Regions from separate parts of the Emticicia sp. GW821-FHT11C11 genome, predicted to be linked through region 2. Evidence: riboswitches for the same ligand, from Rfam matches in the RefSeq annotation. Region 2 holds a riboswitch; the other holds the start of a gene.
What was found. Region 2 has a riboswitch for cobalamin ahead of AC1RRY_RS05845 (TonB-dependent receptor plug domain-containing protein). Riboswitches for the same ligand answer to the same signal wherever they lie in the genome.
Positions count from the first base shown of each region.

Region 1 (11,412 bases), on a different contig from region 2:
TCTGGATTCACCCAAAGATTCCGTGCCGGAATTACCTCCAATGCTTTGTCGAGCAGGGTAACCATTTCGTCCACCGTCGGAATCCGCGGCGAATGGATGTCATACACACCCGGGCCTATTTCATTCGGATACTTAAAGTCTGCAAATGCTTTCAGCAACTCCATTTGTGAGCGTGATGTCTCAATCGTAATCACATCGGCATCCATGGCCGCTATGTGCTCAATGATATCGTTAAATTCAGAATAACACATGTGTGTGTGTATCTGTGTTTCGTCTGTTACACCGGAAGCACTCAGTCTGAACGCATTTACCGCCCATTGAAGGTATTCATCCCATTTCGATTTCCTCAAAGGCAAACCCTCTCTGATAGCCGGTTCATCAATCTGTATTACCCTGATACCCGCTTTTTCGAGGTCGTTTACTTCATCTCTGATAGCCAGGCCAATTTGGAAAGCCGTTTGTGAGCGCGGCTGGTCGTCTCTCACAAAAGACCATTGCAGAATAGTAACCGGGCCGGTAAGCATACCTTTCATTAAACGATTCGTTTTTGATTGTGCAAAAGCCGACCAACGAACGGTCATGGCATTGGGGCGCTCAACATCGCCATAAATAGCAGGTGGTTTCACACAACGGCTACCGTAGCTTTGCACCCATCCGTTTTGTGTAAACACATAGCCTGATAATTGTTCTCCAAAGTATTCAACCATGTCGTTTCGTTCGAATTCTCCGTGTACCAACACATCAATGCCCAGATCTTCCTGCCAGCGTATTGATTTCTCAATCTCTGTTTCAATCAGTTTATCGTAGGCTTCGGTTGTTAACTCCCCCTTTTTAAGTTTTGCTCTTAGTTGTCTTATTTCTGTGGTCTGTGGGAATGACCCAATTGTAGTAGTCGGGAAAGCCGGTAAATGCAAAGTTTTTGATTGAAGTTCCTGTCTTCTTTCAAATGTACTTATACGGTTAAAATCCTGTTCTTTCAGTTTGGTAACTCTTTCTTTTACATGCGTCTTATGGATTTTCGCCGAAACCCTGCGTTGTTCTACAGCCAGTTGATTTTCTGCTAATGCAGGCAGATATTCTTTTGCAGTGGCAGGCTCTGCAAGTCGGGCAAGCGTAATTAGCTCAGAAAGCTTTTGCTTGGCAAACGATAACCAGTTCTTGATTTCAGTAGGCACCGTTTCCTCATCTTTTTCATTGTCAAGGTCACAAGGTGAGTGAAGCAACGAACATGACGGCGCTATGGCGACTCTTTCTTTGCCCAACACATCAATGGCTTTGTTAATCAAGCTCAGTGAATGCGTAAAATCGTTTTTCCAGATGTTTCGGCCATCAATAATACCCAGAGAAAGAATCTTGTCTGAAGCTTTGAATCCGGTATTGTTCAGAATAGTCTCTAATTGTTGTGGTGCTCTTACCAGATCAACATGAATGCTGTTAACAGGCAATGTGAGTGCAAGTGAAGTATTCTCCCCCAAATCTTCAAAATAGGTTGTCACCAGAATCTTTTGCTGTGGCAATGCTTCTTTGATAACCTGATAAGCCTTTTCAAAGGCAATCTTCTCGTCAGTGTTCAAATCCATTACCAGATACGGCTCGTCCAACTGAATCCACTTTGCTCCTTTGGCAGATAGCTCACGCAATATTTCAATATAAACCGGTAGCAAGGCATCTAGCAAGTCAATCTTATTGAAACCTGTTTCTTTTTCTTTACCTAATAGTAAATAAGAAACCGGGCCAATTAAAACCGGTTTGGTCGCCAATCCTTGTGCTTGTGCCTCTTCAAATTGCGTGACAGCCTTTTTTGAAAAATAGCTAAACTGCTGATTGCGTTCAAATTCAGGCACTATGTAGTGATAATTAGTATCAAACCACTTGGTCATTTCCATTGCGCTTATGTCAATGCCCTCTTTTTGTACGCCACGTGCCATGGCAAAGTACAAGTTCAGTTCATCTGCCTTCAGAGAGTTGTATCGCGGTGGTATTACGCCCAATGCCAGCGACATATCCAGTACCTGATCGTACAATGAGAAATCGTTAGACGGAATCAACTCAATACCGGCTTCTGCTTGTATCTGCCAGTTTTTCAGCCTGATCTGCTTACCTGTTTCCAGTAATTCGTCTTTTGAGATTTTACCTGCCCAGAAGGCTTCGCAGGCTTTTTTTAATTCGCGTTTGTTACCAATGCGCGGGTAACCCAGATTGTGAGTAAACATTTGATTGATTTGTTAAAGGTTATCAATACCTCGAACCCACCAATTTCCCGGTTGATGCCGGGAATCTTTACAGAATGCATAAGGCGATGCCTACCCAACTGTTATTGCACAGTTGGAACATGCGGTTTGTTCTGTAAAGTCAATGCTTGACCAAAGCCCTACTCGTGAAGGCGTAGTCATTAAGATTAACGGCAAGTCTCCTGACTTATGAACTGGTTCTGTCGCCCTTCTCATTTCACAACAATGGGCATAACTGACAAAACTTCTAACATTCAATTACAGTAGCACGTCTGTTCGTGACTTACACACGATTCCTTCTTAATTCTATTGAAACACATCAATAAAAACCGTCAACCCGATTGAAAGGTATTACGAAGACGGAACAAATATAAGCTACTTTATCTAAATGTAAAATGTTATATAGAACATTTTTCTATTAAATTATAACATTGTAGATTTATTGACTTTTAATTACTGAAATTGTAGATAAACTTTTGAATTCAAGTGTAGCATATAAACAAAAAAGCACAGGTACATACCTGTGCTTTCAATATCTGAAAAACTAAAATTAAGCTTCGCTTCCGATTTTACCGATTTCTTTGTCTATTACAAACAAGCCGGTGTCTTCTTTGCCTATTATATCGAATAGTTCAAGAGCGCGGCGTGCATTGGCTTCTTCTTCAACTTGTTCTTTCACAAACCATTGCAGGAAGTTCTCAGTTGCGTAATCTTCAGCATTGCGGCATTTCGTAACCAGTTTGTTAATAGCATGCGTAACGCTGATTTCGCTTTGAAGTGCAGTTTCGAACACACCCTGGAAAGTGCCCCACTCTAATTGCGGTGCTGCTACTTCAGGACTGATGGCTGTTCCACCAACTGAAGCCACATAATGGAAAATTTTCAGCATGTGATCACGCTCTTCGTTCGATTGGCGGTAAAGGTATTCTGCGCTTTTGATATAACCATTGCGCTCGCACCATGAGCCCATCGATAAATATTTGGCTGAAGCTTCCGCTTCCATTTTTATCTGTGCATTTAATGCAGTTTCTATTTCTTCTTTAAGAGATGTCCGAAGTCTAACTAAATCTTTCATATTGATAATAATGTTTTTTCAAAGGTATGACATTATTACAATTCAGATGACGTAATTGTTCAAAATTAACCCGGATTGATAAAATTTAGAGATAATCTAAATATAATTTAGACTTAAACTACCTCATATTCGCCTAGAACCTCGTTCAGAACCGAATTCACGTATAACGCAAATCTGGCGCCTGACAGCAGTTCTCTCAAATGGATGAGGTCACAAAGATGCAGAGTGAAAGTTTGGTTGGAGTTAGGCGCTTCAATGATGTCGAAGTCCGCCTCGTCAGATAGATCGTAAAGTTTATCTATAATATTAATTCCGTCAATTGATCTTTTGAAATTCATGAAGTTCTGAATCTTAAAAGCTGTAGTGATACCTCCGAACTCAAGAAAGATTCTGTTGGTTGCATTACATTGCCACACCAAACCTTTAGATGTTCTGTGCAGTTCAACTTTTAAATACTCAAGCACGTTCAGGCTCTCCATTTCTACTAGACTCATTAACGGTATAAACTTTATGCTACAAATTTATACTCAGTTTAGAATAAATCCAAATAAAATCAAGAATTATTTGGAACGGGTCTAAATAATTTAAGGCATGTCTATCTATATATATAAATGTATGCTTTTTTCTTCGCCCTTATAGTCTGGTATAAACTAAGTAATTCTACCTATTCACGCCGTTTGGATAGAGGCATTGAATCTTGGAAAAATCAAATCATATAAAAATGCAATTTTCAGAATTATAAGTACAATTTTTCCCTTATTCGCATTAAATTTTACTATTTTCTGGAAAAATAGGTTTCAGAAAAATACTTATATATTCATTTTTATGTAATTTTACATCAGAACAAGATAACAGTCAATCAACGCAAACAAATGCAATCTTATTATTTCTATAATTAATTGTATTTTTTAAAGAATATAAAATTTTCGACTAAAATATTTACTGTTTGAAGAATCTTATATTGTTTTTTGCCTATATATTTGCAACATATTCTTTGATTAATAACCGAAACATCTTAAAAAATTACAGCAATGGCAGTAGCTAAATTAGAGTACATCTGGCTAGACGGTTACAAACCAACACAAAGCCTTCGAAGCAAAACCAAAATAGAAAAGAATTTCAGTGGTAAATTGGAAGATTGTGATATGTGGTCTTTCGATGGCTCTTCTACTGAACAAGCACTTGGTGGTTCATCTGATTGTTTATTGAAACCGGTATTCATCTGTCCGGACCCTGCACGTTTAGGAACGGGTTATTTAGTAATGTGTGAAGTACTGAATGCTGATGGTACTCCGCATGAATCTAATGGCCGTGCTTTAATTGAAGATGATGACAACGATTTCTGGTTTGGTTTCGAGCAAGAGTATTTCTTGTGGAATCCTGAAACCAACAAACCATTGGGCTTCCCTGTTAACGGTTACCCTGCACCACAAGGCCAATACTATTGTTCAGTAGGTGCTAACAATGCGTTCGGTCGTGAAATCATTGAAGAACACCTTGAAATTTGTCTACAGGCTGGCTTAAACGTTGAAGGTATCAACGCTGAGGTAGCTGCTGGTCAATGGGAGTTTCAGGTATTTGCTAAAGGTGCAAAACAAGCCGGTGACGAAACCTGGATTGCACGCTATTTCTTAGAAAGATTAGGTGAAAAATATAACGTTTCGATCAACTGGCATTGTAAACCATTGGGCGCAACAGACTGGAATGGTTCTGGTATGCATGCAAACTTCTCAAATACTATCTTGAGAACTGCAGGCAAAAAAGAAACGTATGACATCATTTGTCAGGCGTTTGCGCCATTCGTGAAAGAACACATTGCCGTTTACGGTGCTGATAACCACCTTCGTTTAACAGGTAAGCACGAAACGCAATCAATCGATAAATTCTCTTACGGTGTTTCTGACCGTGGTGCATCAATCCGTATCCCGATTGCTGCGGTTCAGAAAGGTTGGAAAGGCTGGTTAGAAGACCGTCGTCCAAACTCAGCGGCAGATCCATACAAAGTGGCTGCGCGTATCATCAAAACCGTAAAAACTGCAGAAGTATAAGACTTTTTCGAATAATATTTTGTTTGCAAAGCCCCATGACATTGTGATGGGGTTTTTGTTTTTTTAGTCGGCAATGGTTCTCGAAAACAAAAACACCTGCGTACCTGTTCGTTTTTCTACTTCTCTTTCTTTACTAAGACCCATTTTCTCCAGAATCCTGACTGAGGCATGATTCCGGCTGTCGACATATCCAATAATTTTCTTCGGCTTCATTATATCCAGTGCGTAATCAACCAATGCCTGTGCTATTTCGGTGGCTAGTCCTTTACCCCAATAGCCTTCAAAAAGGCTGTATCCTATTTCTACCACACCCGGCGAATCTTCAGCCAGCTTGGCAAGGCCGATAATTTGCTGAGAGGCAGCATCCAGAACAAAATAATGACCCGAAACCGGCTCGGTCGTATACTTCACATACCTTTCTATGGCTTCCTGCTTAGTAAGCGCATGCCCAGTTATGTATTTCATTACAGGATACGTGAACTGCGCCTCGCTGAATTTATCAACTGTCGTTTCGTCTATTTTCAAAAAACTGAGTCTTGAACTTTTTAGCATAAAAAAACATTGGTTTTTAAAAGCAGATGTATATTAACACCACTGGTTTTCAATGTAATAGAGACAAATCTATTAATTTTCGTTAAATTTGCACAGAAATTTGAATTTATGAAGAAAGTTGCCTTTTATACATTGGGTTGCAAGCTCAATTATTCTGAAACCTCAACCATTGGCCGGATGTTTGAAGAGCGCGGGTATCAGAAAGTTGAATTCAATCAGCAACCGGATATATTTATAATCAATACTTGTTCTGTTACTGAAAACGCAGACAAGAAGTGCAAGAAAATTGTCAAAGAAGCCAACAAGATAAATCCTGATGGCTATGTGGCTATTATTGGTTGTTATGCCCAGCTGAAACCAAAGGAAATAGCAGAGATTGAAGGAGTAGATGCCGTGCTCGGTGCTGCTGAGAAGTTCAGACTCATTGATATCATCGGTGATTTTGTAAATGAACCCAAACAGACAACTGCCAAAGTCTATAATTCAAATATTGAAGAGGCTATTGATTACCATACCTCCTACTCCCTGAATGATCGCACCCGTACTTTCCTGAAAGTGCAGGATGGCTGCGATTACCCCTGTGCATATTGTACCATACCATTGGCCAGAGGTAAAAGTCGCTCTGATACCATTCAGAATGTAGTAAAGGCTGCTTATGAAATTGCAGACAGCGGAGTAAAAGAAATAGTACTGACAGGCGTGAACATAGGTGATTTCGGTTTGCAGAACGATGAACGGAAAGAAACTTTTCTGGAACTGATAAAAGCGCTTGACGAAGTAGAAGGCATTGAGAGATTCAGGATATCGAGCATTGAGCCAAATTTGCTTACCGACGAAATCATAACGTTTGTGGCCGGGTCAAAACGCTTTGTGCCGCATTTTCATATCCCATTGCAGTCAGGCTCAAACAAAGTACTGGCGTTAATGCGCCGCAGATACAAAAGAGAATTGTATGTTGACCGGGTAAGGAAAATCAAAGAACTGATGCCCGATTGCTGTATCGGTGTCGATGTCATTGTGGGGCATCCGGGTGAAACTGACGAAGAGTTCCTGACAACGTATCAGTTTTTAAACGATCTGGATATCAGCTATCTGCACGTGTTCACTTACTCGGAGCGACCAAATACTACTGCACTAAGCATAAAACCTGTAGTGCCTGCTAACAAAAGAGCCGAGCGTTCTAAAATGTTACATATTCTGTCAGACAAGAAAAGACGCTTCTTCTACGAACAGCAACTGGGCAAAACGTTTTCGGTTCTATTTGAAGAAGACATTGAAGACGGCTTGATGCAGGGCTTCACTGAAAACTATGTTCGCGTAGTGGCCAAATACGACCCGCTACTTATCAACGAAACTAAAAGAGTGCATCTGGTTTCAATTAATGAAGAGATGCTGGTTGAGGTTGAAGAATCCTACGAAGAGTTAGTACATGCATAAGGCTTGATAAACCTATTACAAAGGATGTTTCTGACCGAGGCATCCTTTTTTGTTTACTTGCTACTAAGAATAAATTCTTAAAGTGCATCAGTTCGTTTCCCCATGGCTTCGCTACTATAAGATAAAAATAATTTATAGTAATAAAACCGACTTCAGTCGGTCTAAGAATAAAACTAAGACCATTGTTCTGATAGCCACCGACTTTAGTCGGTGTTGTGGGTATGAATCGTTTCTCCATGTCTTCGCTATTATAAAGTATAAGGTAATTTTTACTAACAACACCGACTTCAGTCGGTCTAAGAATAAAAATAAAACCATTGTTCTGATAGCCACCGAATTTATTCGGTGTTGCAGGAAATATTTCTGAATTTACGCCCATACAATCCACAATTCCCAACATTACTCTACAAACTAACTGCTTGCGTCTAAATCTTTTTACTGAGGTGCTTTCATCTGCCAATTGTTTTGTATTTTTGTTTAGACATCTAATCTGAACTTTTACATGAAAAAAGCACTATTTGCAATCAGCTTCATCATTATCTCATCTCAATTATCAGCTCAGAAAATAATCAACCGTGACCCTCAGATTGAGGCCCTGGTAAATCAGGTTTCTAGCGACAGCCTTAAAGAATATGTAGACAAACTGGTAAGTTTCGGTACCAGAAGTACTTTATCAAACACCACCGACGCCAAGCGAGGTATCGGTGCTTCCCGCAGATGGGTTTTAAGCAAATTTCAGGAATTTGCCAGGCAATCAGAAGGTAGAATGACTGCCTATATTGATACCTGGACACTGCAACCGGATGGCAAGCGTGTCGACAAACCCATTGAGATTGGCAATGTAATGGCCATACTGAAAGGTACTGACCCTAACGACAACCGGATATTTCTGGTTAGCGGACATATCGACAGTCGTGTAACAGATGTCATGAACCGTGAAGCAGATGCGCCCGGCGCCAATGACGACGGCAGTGGAACAGTGGCAGTAATAGAACTGGCCCGGGTAATGGCTAAGTCGAAGTTTCCGGCCACAATCATTTTCGTAACAGTAAGCGGTGAAGAACAAGGCCTTTTAGGTGCCAGTCATCTGGCTGAAAAAGCAGTTGCCGAAAACTGGAATATTGAAGGCGTGCTGAATAACGACATTATGGGTTCTAACCACAGCAACGAAACTAATATAATAGATAATACCCGCGTGCGGGTTTTCAGCGAGGGCTTACCGGCCTTTGAAATGGATAAGAAAGTGGGTGCGATCAGACAATATGGCGTTGAAAACGATGGCAAAGCCCGTCAGTTAGCCCGCTACCTGAAAGAAACCGGAGAAAGATATGTTGATAATCTGGAAGTGGTAATGATATACAGAAACGACCGTTTCCTTCGTGGTGGCGACCATACCCCATTTGTGAACAAGGGTTTCGCTGCTGTGCGCCTGTCTGAAATGAACGAAAACTTTTTACGCCAGCATCAGGATTTACGCGTTGAAAAAGGAATTGAAATCGGCGACCATGCCAGGTATATGGATTTTGAGTATCTACGCAAAAATACAGCCATTAATGTAGCAACTTTAGCCAATCTGGCGAAATCACCTTCCATGCCGGAAGATGTGATTCTCGATGTAAGAGGCTTAGGTAATTCAACAAGCCTGCGCTGGAAAGCCTCTAAAACGGGCAAAGTAAAAGGTTATTACGTTTTAATGCGTGAAACGGCCATGCCCTACTGGCAGAAAAAGTTTTTCACAACCGATTTGAAAATAACACTCCCTTATTCAAAAGATAACTATTTCTTTGCGGTGCAGTCTGTCAGTGAAGATGGAAACGAAAGCCTGCCGGTTCTACCAAGAGTAGGTTTAAGAAACGCTGGCGAATAATTATATTTTATCCTACAAACAGGTAGTTGATTGAAATCAGCTACCTGTTTGTATATTTGCATATCAGAGTCTATCAGACTATTTTCGGCAATTATTTTACGAAAACATCAACGTCAATAAGCTGACCTCTCCACTATCTAAGCACAGCCGATGTGTTTACAAGCATCATATGCTTATTTCATCTGAAAATCCATACATTACACAAAAGAAATTCGATTTTTAACAGCAATTGATTTATTGAGATGATAAAAAATTTAATATTTGACATAGGAATGCACAAATCAGAAGATACTGATTTCTATTTGCACAAAGGATATAAAGTAGTAGCGATTGAAGCTGATCCTGATTTGATTAAAAGGGCATCATTAAAATACAAAGACCATATTGATAAAAACCAATTAGTACTATTAAATTACGCAGTTTCTGATAAAGATGACGAAGCAGTTAAATTCAATATAGGCCAAAATACTGTATGGAACTCTCTGAAACAATCAATAACTACCAGGGAAGAACATCAAGCATATACAATTGAGGTAAAGACAAAAAAGTTATCAACCTTAATGGAATCTTTTGGAATACCCTATTATTGTAAAATAGATATTGAGGGTTATGATGAAATAGCCGTACAAACACTTCACGAATTAAAAGATTTACCTCCCTTTATATCTGTAGAGACCGAATGTATCGGCAAGAACGAAATAATTTCAGACGAAGAGGCGCTTAAAACACTATATGCACTGTATAATTTAGGATACAGAAATTTTAAATTAATTGATCAGGGTTCTCTTGTTGTCCTGGATGAAAATGTAAAGTTTTATTCAAATAATAGATTTAGGTTTCGCAACCTATTGATAAAGCTCGGGTTTCTGGCTCGGAACAGAGACCGGCTGAGCAGAGAATTCAAGTATCCATTTGTTCAGGGTGCAAGTGGCCCATTTGGAGAAGAAACTGATAAAAACTGGATAGATTATGAGCAGGCAAAAAGAACTTTGATCAGGCATCGCAATGATTACTTTCAATTGAAACGAGCAAAATATTACGGATTCTGGTGCGATTGGCACGCTAAGAAATGAGATCGCCCCAACAAAATACCTTATTTTATACTCATTCCAACCTTTTTCTATTTATTAGCATCTTTCAGTAAAACATCCTAATCAAATGAAATCATTCGTTGCTTTACTTGTAGTTGCCTTTGCTTTTGCGGCTTGTCAAAAAGATGCTGTTGTACCGGAAAAATTAGTCGGAGTATGGAACAACGCCTATCAGATCCAACACAAAACTACTGATGGTACCTGGGGGCCGTGGGAATACATTGTTACATTCGCCGCTTTGCCTCCTATCGAATTCACTGCTAAAGGCCGTTTTTTACGTGATGGTAAAGATGGCGCCGAATGTTGCACTGCCGGTAATAAGTTTACTGTCATTAACGAGAACATAATCTTCTCCGACCTGAAAAGTTGCCCGCAGATGAGCTGCAAACCATGCTCAGAATGGGGAATCACCCGATTGGATTCTGATACACTGGTAGTTGAAGCCTGCATGACCAGAAGCAAATACTCCAGAGCAAAATAGTATCGGTGCTTATATTTAAACTTATTAGATAATGAAACGGTTACTTGCTGCAATAAGTATCACAGTTGGTCTGCTATCATGTCAATCTGCCATTTCGCCTAAAAAACTGGTGGGAGAATGGAGTCCAACCTATGAAATGCAATACAAAGAAGCTAACGGTAAATGGAGACGTTGGAATACCATCAATACCTTAATGGCAATACCTAATATGGAATTTACAGCCAATGGCAATTTCCTTCGTGATGGCAAGCCCGGTGCCGCATGCTGCAGTGCAGGTAATAAGTATGCACTTTCAGGTAATACCATTACCTTTTCAGACGTAAAGGATTGTCCGAATGTAGATTGTTCACTGAGTTATCAATGGAAGATTCATGAACTAACTTCTAAATTTTTGATTTTGGAATTTGGTGAAACCAGAAGTAAATATGCAAGAGTAAAATAAAAGCGTTCTTCAGTTTAGTATAGATTAAGAAAAGGTATATAGGTTTTGCATTGATAAGCCTGTATACCTTTTCTTTTTGGTATCTGCGAATACTCAGGTGAATCTATCCAGTTGATAGTCGTTCACTCTACCTCATTCATACATATATAAAGAAAATACATTACTCAATGTTACTTAAATTTCTCTCT
Region 1 covers NZ_JBXARV010000004.1:309,428-320,839, forward strand. The annotation lists gene metE (5-methyltetrahydropteroyltriglutamate--homocysteine S-methyltransferase) at 1-2,213, opposite strand, end outside; cobalamin riboswitch at 2,387-2,580, opposite strand; gene AC1RRY_RS21115 (ferritin) at 2,782-3,306, opposite strand; gene AC1RRY_RS21120 (hypothetical protein) at 3,420-3,800, opposite strand; gene AC1RRY_RS21125 (glutamine synthetase beta-grasp domain-containing protein) at 4,338-5,354, shown strand; gene AC1RRY_RS21130 (GNAT family N-acetyltransferase) at 5,418-5,906, opposite strand; gene mtaB (tRNA (N(6)-L-threonylcarbamoyladenosine(37)-C(2))-methylthiotransferase MtaB) at 6,015-7,343, shown strand; gene AC1RRY_RS21140 (hypothetical protein) at 7,285-7,803, opposite strand; gene AC1RRY_RS21145 (M20/M25/M40 family metallo-hydrolase) at 7,846-9,210, shown strand; gene AC1RRY_RS21150 (FkbM family methyltransferase) at 9,453-10,283, shown strand; gene AC1RRY_RS21155 (hypothetical protein) at 10,369-10,782, shown strand; gene AC1RRY_RS21160 (hypothetical protein) at 10,814-11,224, shown strand.
Region 1: linked by a shared signal. The riboswitch ahead of metE (5-methyltetrahydropteroyltriglutamate--homocysteine S-methyltransferase) and the one ahead of AC1RRY_RS05845 (TonB-dependent receptor plug domain-containing protein) in region 2 are both predicted to bind cobalamin.

Region 2 (11,412 bases):
TTATTCGTGACCTGCACTTGAAATACAAAACAGAAGAGGAAAAAGAAAACATTGTTGCACAGATCAGAGGCCTGCAACGACGCATCAGAATTGTAAGGAATATTCAGGTAATAGCCATTTCGAGCCTGCTTTTGAGTGCCGTTTGTATGCTGTTAATTTTTGTAGGCAAAGAACTGGCTGCCAAATGGATGTTTGGCGGAGCCCTGATGCTTCAAATTGCAGCGCTGACGCTATCAGTGCGTGAAATTACGCTTTCAATGAATGCCTTGAAACTCGAACTCAGCGACATGGCTGAATTAATTACTCCTGAGCCTTCATACAGAAAACGAAGAAGGAATGAAGCTAAGAGCGGCGACTGATTAATAGGCCATGAATGATCAGGTATTGGGCCACAACATAGGTGCTCATAATCCAGAAGCCTGCCAAAGGTATTGACACTACGAATTTAGTAAGCGCAATGAGCGAGTCAGAGATAATGAATAAGACGGCGCCAATCAGCACTATTTCATAACTTTTATCTTTCACCTGCCTTTCACTGGCTCTGATACCCATCAGTGTTATCACAACCGAATAAAGCATGACCGGAATTTTGAAGTCTGCCGGAATTTTATTGAGCAGGAAGAACAAAAGCAAACAGGCGTATGATATAAACGGTAACCAACGGAAGTGGCGGGATTTCCCCTCTTGCTGAAACAGCAATATATAGCAAACATGCCCCAGCAAAAACGCACCTAAGCCTAGCAAAAAGAAGTTCTGATTGAATTTCTGAAACATCAGGAAGGTATCACCCAGGCAGGAGAAAAGCAGCGCAAACAACACAATACGGTCTCTTCTGGTAAAAGTTGTATGGGTATGCTGATAATAAAAAAGACCCAGGGTAATCATCAGCAGGGGTTTTGTTATATAGCCAAGCCATTCGTTTTCCAATAAGCCAGCTACAATATTTAATGCAGACAAGCCAAAGAATAGATAAGTCTGGTTACGATTCATAGTAAAGAAGATTAAGAATTGTTGAGTTGTTCTCCGATTTTCTCTGCTAATATAATAGCCTTTTCCATAGGTAAAAAATCTACGTTTGTCAGAATATCAGTCGGGCGGTGAATATTAGGCATGCGGCCATTGGCATCAAGAGCCGCCAGCGTTACTGCCGGAATACCCGCCCGCTGAAACCAGACCGAGTCAAAATCAGCTGTATGCCATGCTCCGGTTGTTACGTTTTTCAGAGCAGGAAGTTCCGCAACGGTTTGTTTGGCTATCTGTATCAGCTGGTTATCATACACAATATTAGACCAGCTGCCGGTCTGGGTAATGATTTTCAGATTCCCTTTACCTAAAGTATCAAAATTTACCAGATAAGTTTCTTTATTGAATTCGGTATAATGTTTTTTCATATAAGCTCTTGAGCCAATCATACCTACCTCTTCGGCACCTGTCAGCACCAGTTCAACATCAAGATTATCCAGATTTTCAGCCCACAATTTTTCTGCCGTGGCAATAGCTGCTGCCACGCCGGTGGCGTTGTCAGAAGCCCCGTTTGAATATCCTAAACGGAAATAATCGACGGTTCCCACTAATCCCTGCAATAGAAAATAGAAGGCTAAAATATTGCCTATCAGCATAATGAAATTATTAGGCACCAGAAACTGAGAAATGGCTATAAACTGTGCTATAATCATAAGAAGCAAACTCATTTTTAATGATTTTCTGAAATTACCTACCATTTCAGGTCTGTAAAGAACTGAAATAGGCGCTGTGTCCCAGTGTGCCATCAGAATGAGCTTTTTAGGCTTGCTGACCTCGTTATGTTTAGCCTTAACTATCAGATTATACGAAGTGACTAAGGGAGGGAAACCAGTAACCGGCGATGCGTACCAGTTGAAATACAGCATAGCCAGGGTTACAAATATCAATGTCAGAAATAAGCCAGCTATAGGGGAGAAATTAAGCGCCAATAATCCTGCCGTTAAACCCCCAATCAACCACCATACAATTGAGATGTAGGTTTTAGGTGTTTTGAACGACTCCCTTGTAACATCTCGTTCCGGAAACAAACTGCTCAGATAATCAAGCACGGGTATTTCATTAGCAGTAGCTACGCCTCTGTTAGGAAAAGATGCCAGTTTTTCTACAATTTGTTTTGCGGTCATATTGGGTTTTAGGTTTTATCTTTAGCAGAGCTAATCAAGAATCTTAAAATTTTCAATCGGTAAATCTGTTTCAGAGAACATGGTGATTTTCCTTATAAACTTATGTTTCAGACGCCAATCGTAATCACTTTTTAGAACACTAATCCTTATTGTTTTGCCTTGATTTGTATAGGTAAGATTCCCATTATTGTAATAGTATGGCTGAAAAAAGATTTTATTGCTTGTATAGAAATTTAATGAGGGGTAACCTTTTAACTCTTACTCTGTTCCATGCTTTTTAATGTGAATGTTTGTTATCTCACTTATAAAGTAAATTATTTCATCAGAATCAGATTTTTTCCTGACAATCAACCAAAAAGTTGCTATTGTAATTAATACAGCAGCGAATAAAATAATTGGGCCGATTCTCTCAGAACTAGGTATTTCTTCATCTAATGAAATTTTAAGTGGTGCTTTTAGGTTTTTGTCAATTGGTAACTTTTACTTTCTAAAGTAGTTAGTAAAATCTGAGAAATTTTTATAGTCCTGGCTGCTTATAGATATAGTTTTTTCATTTGTTCTAAAAACTAAATTTTTGTTTGATTTGTATTTTCCAACCTCATCATATTCAATGTTCCAAGCAGTGATATCAGTAATCTTTATTTCATCAAGATATTCATTTTTATGCGTGGCTATAATTATTTTATCAGAATATAAATAGTAAATGTATTTGGATAAATTGAGAATAAGATAACTTCCTAAAAAGAGGCAAAACAAAGAGCAGAAAAGTAGCAGCCATGAAACTACTGCAATTGACTGAACAAAAAACCAAAAATATCCTGCTAACAATAAAACGGCTAATGTGATAGATCGAGCATAGTTATTGTCAGGTTGTGATACTATTGTTTTTTCTTCAGTTTTTCCCATGAATACAAGGTCGTTTTTGAATGAATCTTAACTTTCATTCTCAAAAAAAGCCTCAATTTCTTTCCATGATTTGAATCTTTGATAACCGGTAACCATCTGATTATGGATGGCGCTAAACATCAGCGTTTTACCTTTAAAGGTCTTCAAGTTTTTCTCGTGGTCGTCAATCATGTAATCGGCGGCTACAATGCTTTTATCACCGCAAAGTACAATATTCCGCCATGAAATAAACGGAAAGTGTTCTTCCAGCCAGTCCATTTTATCTTTCAATGAATTAGGGAACTCGGTGGCTGCCGATACGATGAATACTTCAAATTTTTCATGCAGTTTCTGTACCACTTCTACGGCATCAGCCATTACTTCTACATCTCTGAAAAAACCCGGTTTAAATATTTCTTCTCTTATTTTGTGATAGTTTTTTTCCTCGAAAATCTCAAAATATGCTTTGTTTTCAAAATGCTGCTCAGTAAAAGCGGTACCTACCAGATGGTTATAAGTTCTGAGGATTTTCTTTCCAGTGGCTGCCATTACGTCGTCCATATCAATGGCAATTCTCTTTTTGGTCATTCGTATTAAGGTTTTGTATGTGCGAATATAAACATAGATTTTACAACATTTAACAAGTATAAGCATCTGTTTTCAGAATTAGTATTAACGTGACATGAACTACTATTTTTTTGTGCAATTGCTGTTAATTTTAAAAATCATTTTACCTTTGCATCAGTTTTAGGTGCCTTATGCGATTTCCGATAATCGTCTCAAGGCTTAAAAGGGAATCCCGTTCAAACCGGGAGCTGTCCCCGCAACTGTAAGTTTCATTGATGCATTTCGTCTTCATGGCCACTGTTATACGGGAAGGCCGGAAATGCTGAAACGAGTCAGGAGACCTGCCCAGGACTATCCTTATTTGCGCTTTACGGAGGATAAAAGCAAATGAGCGACAGGATATCATTCATTTTATATTCATTAATTTTTGAGCATTTCCATTAAATGCTTTTTGTCGAAGGTATTCTCCTTTGTATTTGCGTGGTTTTTACTACCGCAGGTAAATGTCTTTGCCCAAACCGATTCGACACGAATGCTGGATGAGGTAGTGGTGAAAACCTTTACCCCAACTCGTTTTATGGCGGGTTTGAAAATCCAAAGCATCGATTCAGCAGCCATACAGCAGGCGAAATTTCAGACACTGGCAGAGTTCCTGAGTTTTCAGGCACCGGTTAATTTCCGGCCATATGGTAACGGACAACTGACCACCGTGGGACTGCGAGGTACCTCGAGTAACCATACTGCAGTGCTCTGGAATGGTATCAATATTAATTCGCCAAGCACTGGGCAGAGCGATTTTTCTACGCTTCCCGTGGCAGGTTTCGACTTGCTGGCTATTCAATATGGATCTTCGTCCTGTGTAGTTGGTTCTGATGCGGTCGGAGGGAGTATTCTTCTCGATTCAAAACCTGTTTGGGAAAAGAAAATGCAGGCGAGTTTCGGACAAAGACTGGCCAGTTTCGATAACAGACAAAGCCAACTGTCAGTGCGGCTATCTGATAAACGTATTTCTTCTAAAACCGTATTTTATAAAGGGGTGTTGAATAACGATTACCCTTATACCGAGCGGAATTATTATCCGGTAGAGCGCTCTGCTACGGCATCAAAAGGATTCATACAGGATTTGTTTTATCTGACTAAAAAACAGGACCAGATTTCGCTGAATATCTGGTTGTCGGATAATAGTGTCGAGATTTCGCCGCAGTCAATTAATACAAGAGAATTGTTGCAGACCCAGGCAATCAGGGTTCTGAATACTTATCAGTTCAGGAAACTGACCGTGAGAGGTGGGTATGTACAGGATATAACCAATTATGGGAAAGGTAACTTTATTAAACCCAGCCGCACAGCCATAGACCGTTTTCTGGTTCGGGTGGAGCATGAATGGCAAATTTCAAAACTAACTGCACATATTGGTACAGAGGCGGCTAATGTGGTGGCGCACGTTGATGAGTATGAAAGAAGAAAAATCTCTGAAAACCGACTCGATCTTTTTGCCTGGTTGCGCTATCAGGTTTCCTCGAAATTTCTTGCTTCGCTCAATGTGAGGCAGGCATTTGTGAAAGGCTTTGAGCCGCCGATGGCTCCGGCATTAGGGTTCGAGTATCAGCTTGCTAAAGCTATTAAGTTAACAGGTAATGTTTCGCGCAGCTACCGCGTACCCACCATGAATGAGCGTTACTGGTCTGAATTGGGAGACCCCAATCTGAAACCTGAAGACGGATTCAATAAAGAACTCGGTATCAGTTGGAATAAGGCAAAAAACGCTTTCAGTTTCAGTTCATCTCTGAACGTCTATCATAATCTGATTGACAACTGGGTATACTGGAACCCAGAGATAGGGTATCGCGTACAAAACCTGCAACAAGTACTGGCTAAAGGCATAGAACTATCTCATAAAACACAGTTTCAGCAGAAGCGATTGACTTTAGGGTTGAATACACAATATGCCTATACGCTTTCTTCACAACGGAAGGCTTATGACAATTTTTCGGCCGATGTGATAGGCAAACAACTGATTTATATTCCGAAGCACAATTTTACTGCCAATTTATTCTACCAGACCCGAAGCAAAGGCGAGTGGATGAAAACACACGGAATGCCATTCCGTGCTACGCTTCAATGGCAGACCAATAGCCGCAGGTACTACACCTTCGACAACTCCAAGTGGTTCGATGGCCAGCAGCTTGTGAATGTAATACTGGAAAGCGGTTTACAATGGAAACACGTTGACGGTCAATTGTTTTTTCAGATCAATAATGTATTCGATGAGTTGTATCTCAATTCGAAACGCAATGCCATGCCAGGCAGAAATTATGCAATCAACTTAGTTATAAACATAAATAAATAATCCAGATGAACTACAGAAAATTATTACTGATTGGTTTTGTTTCTATTGCTCTTTTTTCTTGTGAAACAAAAGAAGCAGAACCCGCACAACCGTATGACTCAGGTGTGATTGTGATAAATGCCGGAAACTTTTTTGATAATAACGGCTCTCTCTCATTGGTAGACCGCAATTCAAAAACGGCGTCGCTTGATATATTTCAAAAGGAAAATAGCCGCTCGATAACCGGAGGGATAGCAGATTATGCGGAAGTTGATGGGAAAGGCATCATATTGGTTGATAACTCAACAACTGGGCAGGATAAAATTGAAATTGTAAATGCCCGCACTTTTAAATCTGTTGCCACTATTCCGTCGAGTGAGATTGAAAACCCCCGCCAGGCTGTAAAAGTGAGCGCTAACAAAGCCTATGTAACTGCCTGGGCAGAAACAGGTGCTTATCCCGATTTTTATATCAACAAAGGTTATGTAGCTGTACTTGACTTGACAACTAACAAAATAACCAAGAAAATACCTGTACAAAAAGGTGCAGAAAGCATTGTTGTGGTAGGGACCGAGGCCTTTGTAAGTGATGCAAACGATGGGGTGATTCAGGTAATAGACACACAGACTGATACTTTTAAACAAGAGATTAGTGGAGTGGGTAGCATCAGTAGCTTACAGGCAGATGCCAATGGTAAAATATGGGGTTTTGTATATCAGGATGTAGTGAGAATAAACCCACAAACCAAACTGGTAGAAGCAAGAATTAAAGTAGGCGGCAATGGTGACAAAACACTCGGAAATCTGACTTTCAGTGCCGATAGAAAAACTATCTATTTTTCTTTTTCACATTGGAGCGAGGTGGGTGAAACCTTTAGTTTTAATATAAATGATGCTACCATTTCAACATCGACTCCTTTAATTAAACGCACCTTTACTGCCTTCGGATTTGATCCAAAAGAGAATATAATCTATGGGGGTACTACGCCGTCATACAAACAGGCAGGCTATGTTTTCAGATACAAGCCGACTGGCGTATTGATTGATTCAGTTAAAGCTGAAATCGCCCCGAGCAGGTTTTTATTTAAGTAATGCATCAGCTTTAAATTGATTGGTAAAGTAACTAAAGAATGCATAGAATAGCTGATGATTCGGCCATTCTATGCATTCTTCATTTCTAAATGCTATCTTTACGTTTTTACCAATCTATAATTTCAGAACAAAACTTGCAATTTAGCGAATTTAACCTTCATGAAGACCTGTTGTCTGGCGTAAGCGCCATGAATTACATTCAGGCCTCACCCATACAGGAACTAACCATTCCACTCATTCTTGCAGGAAGAGACCTCCTGGCTTCCGCACAAACCGGCACAGGCAAAACAGCGGCTTATCTTATTCCTTTACTTGATCAGGTGGTGCGCCAACAAAGCAACCAGACATCGGTACTGGTACTTGTACCAACCCGCGAACTGGCTAAACAGATTGACGAGCAAATTGAAGGATTCAGTTATTTTATCAATGCTACCAGTATTGCCATATATGGCGGTGGTGTAGGTGAAGAATGGGATCAACAGCGAAAAGCTCTGGTGCACGGAGCAGATATAATCATTGCTACGCCCGGGCGGTTGATGGCCCACATGAAATCTACAGAAGTGAAGTTTGACCATATCAAATGTCTCGTACTTGATGAGGCAGATAAAATGCTTGATATGGGTTTTTCGGATGATATCCTTTTTATACTGAAACAACTTCCGGCCAAACGGCAGAATCTGATGTTTTCGGCTACCATGCCCCGGAAAATAAGAGACTTTGCCAATAAAATTCTGAATAATCCTGAAGAGGTCAGACTGGCAACTTCTAAGCCTGCCGAAGGGATAGACCAGCAATTTTATTTAGCCAACGATACACAGAAAATTCCGTTACTGGCACATCTGCTAAAAAATGATGGAGTTCAGTCAGTAATCGTGTTTTCTTCTCAGAAAATGATGATTGATAAAATTATCAGAGCCTTGACAAAATTAAAACTGGATGCCAGAGGTATTTCGTCAGATAATTCACAACAGGAACGCGAAAACGTTTTACGTGATTTTAAGAACAAACAATATAAGATTCTGGTGGCGACAGATGTACTTTCGAGAGGTATTGACATCAATAACCTGAGCCATGTAGTCAATTTCGATGTACCTCGTGATGCAGAAGATTATATTCACCGAATTGGGCGAACAGCGAGAGCAGAAACCACAGGTACGGCTATCACTTTCATTAATGAAAAAGACCAGTATCGCATTGCTAATATAGAAAAGCTATTGGAAAGAGAAGTAGAGAAGCAAAACATTACGGAAGGTTTAGGATTAGGCCCCGCCCCTGAGTATAAAACAGGTGGTACGAAAACCAGATTTAAAACGTCATCGGGTAATAAGACCAAATCGAAGAAGAGATTCTTCCGCCCGGCCAATAAGCCTTCAGGAAATTAATACCAGGACAATAGCCATATAGAGCAAACCTGTATGGCTATAATGTTATCAAAGCTGCTCAGTTAAACTTCCTTACCGTTTCAGTATTCTGCAAAACATAATTCAGTTCTTCCACATTATCAGTATTGAGCTTTAGCGTGCCTTTTACAGTCCAGATCTCGTCTGTTGCAAATCTGCGGGGTTGTCTGAGCTTCAGTTGAATGATTGACTCTGGCCCTGAGCCACCGCAAAAAAAGCAGGCGGCCATAGGATTCGCCGAAAGCACGAAGACATTTTCCGCGGGGTCAACCGGAATCATATAGCCTCTGATTTGTATTACTTTTCCTTCCAATGCCTTTACTCTCTCTCCGAATTCCGGATAAAGAAAAAACATGTTTTCCTGTTTGTTGAATCTTTTCTTAAATCGTACATCCTGCAGGTCTTTCCAGGTTATATTTTGTGTAGCACCCTGCCATGAAAACCCGAAACCCAAACAACTGCCGAGGAGAATGATGGTCATTCCTGATGAAAAAGGATAGAAGATACGTTTCATAGTCGGAGAATTTTTATGCAATAGTGTTGCAAATGTAGAAATGCAATTCTACGTTTGCAACAATGTTGCATTTATTTTATTTGTTGAACTTCGATAATGTTACCCAAACGTATCTGATTGCTATAAACCATTTTATTATGACAAAAGTATTGTTAGGAATCCAACTGCTTGCCGCTTCTTGCATTCATCTGCTTTGCTGTGGGTTGCCTTTGCTGATAAGCATCAGCGGTGGCCTGAGCATATTTATTGCCTTGCAAGCATATACGCCTCTGCTATTGGGTTGCCAATTGCTCATTTTCGTGCTTACTTTTTATCAGTTGTATAAGCCAACCGGCAGGGTTTCTAAAGTTCAGCGTGTCAGTTTCTGGGTAATCTCGCTGGTTTCGCTTGTCTTGTATTTTTATCCGCCTGTCCACTGGTTTAAATCGGAAGAAACCAGACTGAAACAGGCTCAAATGGAACGTTTTTTCAAACATAAATCCTGAAAAGAAATGAAGAAAATAGTATTGAGTTGATTAAGAGCAGATTGGAGAGCGCTCTGGTACAAATTGTGGAAGTGTGGAAATAATCTCAAAAATCCAGCTTAGGTTCAACCCAAAGCGCCACTAACCCTATCAGTATAAGAGCAAACCACATCCAGTCGGGTAGGGTAGTGGTCAATGCCTGCGAAACCGAAGGACTTCCGCTAACGGTATTAAATGTCTGGTGAGCTAGTAAAGCTTCTTGTATTTGTTTGCTTTGTTGCAGCGTACTTATTTTATCTTCAACGTAAACGGATAGTGAATCCTGAAAAGCTTGCCAACCCGGTTTTCTAAAAACATAGTTGGCCGAGAAGGTAAGCGGATTAACAACTGACTGTAGAAGCCGGGTGGTATCACTTGCTATTTTAAGCACATCTGTAATTGCTGAAGGATTGTTGACAATAACGGGTGTCTGGGTATCAGTAAAAACAGGAGATTGTATAATGACGTTATTCTGCGCCGGGGGATTCAACTGTTGGAATACTGAGGCCCAGATTTTATTATAATTCAGACTATCACCACTTAATTTCAGAGGGAAAGTCTCGTTTAAAAGGCTTAGAACTATTGTGCCGGCTTTCTTCTGAACAGCGATGGGATAGGTACCCACTGATTTTTGATTGATGTTTTCCACCAAAGCATATGGCAAGGCAGTGAGATTATCGGCGAGATTTACTGATTGCTCATTCGATATCTTTTTTACCCGCCAGTTAGTACCCAACGCCTGATTAATAGTTTTGACATCCTGCTCCGGATTAGTACAGTTAATAAACAAAACACTTTTGCCTTCTGCAGCAGCTTTTTTTACCAGAGCATGAGAAGCGTTGCCGGGGTCAGTTATTACAATATCCGTATTGAAGGTTTTTGCCTGTGTGGTTTTATTGATAGAAACCTTACTTTGAGCATCTTTGGCGATAGTCGTAATGATTTCGACCTTGTGATTGTTTTTACCCAGCCATTCAGATAGGTTTTTACTTTCAAAGTCGGGGTTACCCAATATAAACAGCACATTGTGTGCCTGAGGGGCGTGAGCGAAAAAGTGTATATCCTGCAAAGACTTATTTTCTAATGCCAGTGTGGCCTCTGTCTGCCCAATCGTGAAAACCGGAAAACTCAGCTGAAAGGCATTTAAGCCTTTTTGTAATAGTACGCTATCTAAAATCTGATTGGCGTATTTGATACTGAGTGTCTGAGGCTTGTCTACCGTTATTTTCCCACTTACCTCCTGTATATCGCCCTTTCTTACGATGCCTTTCCAGTCTGAATCCTCCAATTGTCCGTTGTTAAAATAAGGTATCCAGTTCAGGGTCTTATTGCTTAGGAGACTGATTGTCTTTTGATTGAAATTTTGCCCTAACAGGTATACAATGCCCGGTTGATCCGAAAAGTGTGGATTTTTACTCATTAGCCGGTTGAACTCAGAAACACTGAACGACTCTCTGATTTGCAGACTGTCTCTGACTTTCTGAATATATGCTCTCGGTACTCCTGCATCAGTCAATAAAATCTTGTTGCTATCAGTCGTGCGGTTGAACCCGGGTTGAAGAACGAAGAGAAAAACCATTAACCAGACAAACAGATTCAACCCCGCGCGAATCCACAAGCGTTTTGTAGGTAGTGTTTTCAACTGCCATAATAGCCAGAATTGGATAAGCAGCACTACTGCTAAACACCCGTAGAGTAGCCACTTTGACTGAAAAACTGATAATATGAGTAATTGCAATGTCATTGATTAAGTTTGGTCTGATGCCGGACTACTGAATGTTTTTCCAGAATGCCTTTTCTAATTTTTTTTCTCCCGAATAAGATTTGTTCAATGTGCCTTTAGGTTGACTGATACCTGTGAGCTGATAAAGTTTTGTCTTTAGCTCAGCTTTTTCGTCCGCCGACAGGTCTTTATCGTTGATTAACTTCTGCAACAGGCTCAAAACCGACCAGTTGCTCAGTTTGCTGTTCATTAC
Region 2 covers NZ_JBXARV010000001.1:1,371,518-1,382,929, forward strand. The annotation lists gene AC1RRY_RS05820 (DUF2721 domain-containing protein) at 1-359, shown strand, start outside; gene AC1RRY_RS05825 (lysoplasmalogenase) at 343-990, opposite strand; gene AC1RRY_RS05830 (M28 family metallopeptidase) at 1,002-2,147, opposite strand; gene AC1RRY_RS05835 (hypothetical protein) at 2,628-3,053, opposite strand; gene AC1RRY_RS05840 (5' nucleotidase, NT5C type) at 3,081-3,620, opposite strand; cobalamin riboswitch at 3,765-3,962, shown strand; gene AC1RRY_RS05845 (TonB-dependent receptor plug domain-containing protein) at 4,051-5,949, shown strand; gene AC1RRY_RS05850 (YncE family protein) at 5,955-7,019, shown strand; gene AC1RRY_RS05855 (DEAD/DEAH box helicase) at 7,154-8,401, shown strand; gene AC1RRY_RS05860 (DUF3299 domain-containing protein) at 8,460-8,933, opposite strand; gene AC1RRY_RS05865 (hypothetical protein) at 9,071-9,418, shown strand; gene AC1RRY_RS05870 (hypothetical protein) at 9,504-11,180, opposite strand; gene AC1RRY_RS05875 (hypothetical protein) at 11,206-11,412, opposite strand, start outside.